2 regions of the Nostoc sp. LEGE 12454 genome follow, and region 1 is predicted to be linked to the other one. Evidence: riboswitches for the same ligand, from Rfam matches in the RefSeq annotation. Region 1 holds a riboswitch; the other holds the start of a gene.
The links. A riboswitch is a leader RNA that binds a small molecule or an ion and turns the genes downstream of it on or off. The one in region 1 is predicted to bind cobalamin.

Region 1 (2,396 bases):
CAAAATTGTACCGCTATTTCTGCTGCCGGGAGTCCATGTGATGACAGACATTCCCGCCGAAGTAGCACTCGCACAACAGGCTGCTGGTCAAGATATGATGATTGAGTTGCAACCATACTTAGGCTCTCACCCGAATTTAGAGAAATTGCTGACAAAGCAAATAGCTGCTATGAAAGCAGAAGCATGGATTCTCTTAGCTCATGGTAGCCGTCGCCCAGGTTCGCAAGAAACTGTGGAAGCAATGGCGGCGAGTTTGGGAGCCGTGAGCGCTTATTGGGCTGGGCCTCCTAGTTTAGAATCACGAGTGAAAGAGTTAGTAACTGCTGGTTATCGAGAAATTGCAATCTTGCCATACTTTTTATTCGCTGGTGCAATAACCGATGCGATCGCTACCTCAATAGAGGAGCTAAAATTACAATTTTCTGCGGTGAATTTCCAACTGGCAGAGCCACTGGGAGCAAGTGCAGAATTAGCCGAGCTAATTTGGGATTTAACAGAGAAATGAACCGCACAGAAAAACAGGAGAACAAGTATTTGGGAAAGGTTTATTTAGTAGGTGCGGGGCCAGGAGATCCAGGATTAATTACCCTGAAGGCAAAAGGTTTGTTGGAATGTGCAGATGTAGTCATCTATGATGCCTTGGTGAGTCCGGCAATTTTGGCAATGATTAATCCCCAAGCCGAGCAAATTAATGCTGGTAAACGTGCGGGGAGACATTCGTTGTTGCAATCAGAAACAACTCAATTGCTGATTGAGAAAGCACAAGATAGTGCAATTGTAGTGCGGCTCAAGGGCGGCGATCCGTTTATTTTTGGTCGCGGTGGCGAAGAGATGGAAGAATTAGTCAAAGCTGGAATATCAACGGAAGTTGTGCCAGGTATCACTTCGGGAATTGCAGCAGCAGCATACTCAGGTATTCCTTTGACGCATCGGCTGTATAGTTCATCAGTCACATTTGTAACTGGTCATGAAGTGGCGGGTAAGTATAGACCGATAGTGAATTGGAGTGCGATCGCTCACGGTTCCGAAACCATTGTAATTTATATGGGAATTCACAATCTGCCTTATATTGTGGAAGAATTAATTACAGCTGGGTTGAATTTAGAAACGCCGATTGCTTTGGTGCGCTGGGGTACGCGCCCAGAACAAGAAGAATTAATTGGGACATTGGAGACAATTGTCACACAGGTAGAGGAAACTGGATTTAGTGCGCCTGCGATCGCAGTTATTGGGCAAGTAGTGAAGATGCACAGTATTTTATCTGGCTGTCGTCCAGTTTGATGGTTGGCAAAAAGCTTATTGTTTCGTATTTTACGATAACCCTAGTGTACGATCGATAAGGTGATTCGGTTCTGGTGGGAGTCAGCCACCAGAGGTAACGGGGAAAGTTCGGTGCAAATCCGGCGCTGTCCCGCAACTGTGAACCAATGTGAGATTCAGAAACTAAATCGAAAATCTCAAATTGAGTGAGTCAGGATGCCCGCCGAAATAGATTTATTAGTTTCACATATCTGCGAGGTACAGATGACTACGACTGTAAATATTTCCCCAACCAGCCCAATGGAAGTTGCCGAACATACTTTATTTGTTTGCAAAACCTGTGCTAGTGTTTGGCAAAATGGAAAACGTTTAGGTGAAAGTGGTGGTGAAAAACTTTTACACCAACTTCAGCAGCTGGCACAAGATTGGGAGTTACGAGATCGATTCCCAATTCAGGAAGTTGAATGCATGAGTGCTTGTAATCGTTCTTGTGTAGTTGCCTTTAGTGCCAAAGGCAAATTAACATATTTATTTGGTGATTTAGCTGTTGATGGCAGTGCCTCTGCTGTGCTGGAATGTGCTAGCCAATACTATGCCAAAGCAGATGGTTTGCTGCCTTGGTCAGAGCGTCCAGAAGCAATGAAGAAGGGCATTTTAGCAAAGATTCCACCTTTATCTAAATGATCCGCGTTTTGATTTTGGGTGGGACGGGTGATGCAGCAGAATTAGCTGCCAAAGTTACGACTATCCAAGGGTTAGAAGTAATCACCTCTCTAGCTGGACGCACCCGCGAACCGTCAGTACCGCTGGGCGATTTGCGGGTTGGAGGCTTTGGGGGTGTGGCTGGATTGGCTAGCTATCTGCGAGTCATGCAAATCGACTTATTAATTGATGCAACCCATCCTTTTGCTAGTCAGATTTCCTTCAATGCGGCAGATGCAGCAACGGAAGTTAGAGTACCCCGTTTGATGTTAATCCGTCCGCCTTGGGAAAAAGAAAGTAGCGATCGCTGGATTGAAGTTGATAGTGTTGCAGCCGCAGCAATAGCCCTGCAAAATCAGTCACAGCGGGTATTTTTGACAGTTGGCAGGCAAGAACTGGCTGCTTTTGCTCATTTGGAGAAAATTTGGTTTTTG
Region 2 (2,396 bases), on a different contig from region 1:
CTTGCTGACGTTGGGGATGGATGCCAATATGCTGATATTTCTCTCCCTTGCCTTGCTGAGGGAGTAGGTATTTTCTTATTTCACTGTACAAAAGAGAAAAAGGCAAACGCTGCTCAACTTCTTGGAGATAATTTTCACAACCCAAAGTATTCAATAACTCTCTCAGACGCAGCCGCCGCTTACTCGTAGTATGACTATAAGCTAGATAGACATCCGCTAAAGCTGCTAAGACGGGCAAACAGTCCTCTGGTGGTAACAAAATTCCCGTATCGCTGGGCGATTGACCCTTCTCGCCGACACTGAGATAGAGGCGAAAATAAACATTATCGTTAACTAAGACAGCTGCAAAGGCGATATCATTCAAGCGATCGCACACCTGAATTATCCCACCACCATCAAAGCAAACGCTAAATTTTGCCGACAGTCCCGAAAGCGCCGGATGTGCTGCAATATAATCATCCCAACCTTGGACAAAAGGGCGAGTGTCGATTAATTCTTGCGGATCGATACCAGCAGTTGGACTGGTCATAATATTGCGGATTTGGTCTACAACAGTATTGTCAGAACCCAATCCCATATTTTGTAGGTACTTTAGAACCTCAGCATTTATCCCCGTGCGGATTTCACGAACTTGCAGGTTAGCTCGGTTAGTCACATCTATATAGCCGCCACCGTGCTGTTCTGCTATATCTGCGATCGCACGGCACTGCTGACTACTAATAATTCCACCTGGTATTCTAACGCGAGATAATATACCATCTGCGGCGGGAGTAGGATAAAACAAGCCAGGACAAGTGGCAAATCCAGAAACCAAACTTAGAACTCCTTCCCCGTGCAACGCAGGGAGTAGACGGTGAGTGTGTCTTGAGGACATCCTGAGAGTTGGCATTCTGACTTGGGTCATCCCATCACAGCTGCGGCACAGTCCCGGAATTTCACCGGAGTTTCCCAACTCCCAGCTTTAGTAATTTAGATTTTGTTTAGGTTATAGATTTCAACCAGACATCATCCAGATAATTATCTTACATTACTATTGCGATAAATTTTAACTGAGCTTATTCACTGCCGATCGAAAGATACAGGTAAGTCGGCACAATAAAACCAAACTATGTGAAGAAAAATTAACTAGGCTAAAACTCTCTTCCCTCCTGCCTCCTGCCTCCTGCCCCCTGCTTATCTCAACAAATTGAATTTAGTCATGGCTCAGGCAGGAATGCTTGAGCCTTTTTGCTGCAAAACTTGCTTTAGAAAAAATTAGGCGATCGCCGCTTCAGGAATAGCAACTTTGTTAAACTGATTTACTGGACGAGGTAAACCAAGATTTTCGCGCAGGGTTCGTGCTTCATACTCTGTACGGAACAGACCGCGACGTTGCAATTCCGGAATTACCAAGTCTACAAACTCATCCAATCCTCCCGGCAACCAAGGTGGCATAATATTAAAGCCATCTGCCCCGCCATTGACAAACCAATCTTCTAGCTGATCGGCAATTTGTTCTGGTGTGCCTAGAATTTGACGATGCCCACGCGCTCCAGCTATCGACAAATACAGTTGTCGAATCGTTAAATTCTCTCTACGAGCCAGGTCAGTCAAAAGTTGCTGACGGCTTTTACCGCCGTTAGTCTCTGGTAGCTCCGGCAACGGCCCGTCCAATGGATAGTCGGATAGATCAAATCCACCAATCATTGAGCCAAGCAAATTTAAGCCGACCACCGGATCGATCAACTCCTGAATTTGATCGAATCTGTCCTTAGCTTCTTGCTCGGTTTTGCCGATAACTGGGAATATACCTGGCATAATCTTCAGATGGTCAGGCGATCGCCCGTATTGAGCCAGTCTCCCCTTCACATCTGCATAGAATGCCTGAGCTTCTGCCAAGGTCTGCTGGGCAGTAAAAATTACCTCCGCCGTTTGTGCAGCCAGATCCTTACCATCCTCGGAAGATCCAGCTTGAATAATCACCGGATAACCCTGGATGGGACGCGCCACATTTAGCGGCCCACGCACTGAAAAATGTTCGCCTTTGTGGTTGGGAACGTGCAGTTTATTTGGATCGAAGTAAATACCCGATTCCTTATCATGTAAGAAGGCATCGTCCTCCCAACTATCCCAGAGTTTCGTGACAACATCCACAAACTCTTTGGCACGCTGATAACGTAGGGTATGCTCCATGTGGTTTTCCCGATTGAAGTTCAGCGCTTCAGCTTCAGTAGCTGAAGTTACGAGATTCCAACCGGCACGGCCACCGCTAAGATAATCTAATGATGCAAACTTGCGGGCGAGGTGATAAGGCTCGTTGTATGTAGTCGATACTGTCGCCGTCAAACCGATGTTTTCCGTTACTACAGATAAAGCCGACAACAGGGTGAGAGGTTCAAAGTGGACGAGTTTCCCAT

Region 2: it holds a riboswitch for cobalamin, as region 1 does, so the genes downstream of both, cobG (precorrin-3B synthase) here and AC1F2U_RS23320 (DUF1636 domain-containing protein) in region 1, are expected to answer to the same signal.

Annotation. Positions count from the first base shown of each region.
Region 1 is NZ_JBWQXL010000026.1:38,481-40,876, forward strand. It holds gene AC1F2U_RS23310 (sirohydrochlorin chelatase) at 1-505, shown strand, start outside; gene cobA (uroporphyrinogen-III C-methyltransferase) at 502-1,281, shown strand; cobalamin riboswitch at 1,331-1,502, shown strand; gene AC1F2U_RS23320 (DUF1636 domain-containing protein) at 1,525-1,944, shown strand; gene AC1F2U_RS23325 (cobalt-precorrin-6A reductase) at 1,941-2,396, shown strand, end outside.
Region 2 is NZ_JBWQXL010000015.1:140,214-142,609, forward strand. It holds gene cobG (precorrin-3B synthase) at 1-904, opposite strand, end outside; adenosylcobalamin-variant (AdoCbl-variant) riboswitch at 876-959, opposite strand; gene AC1F2U_RS17940 (LLM class flavin-dependent oxidoreductase) at 1,255-2,396, opposite strand, start outside.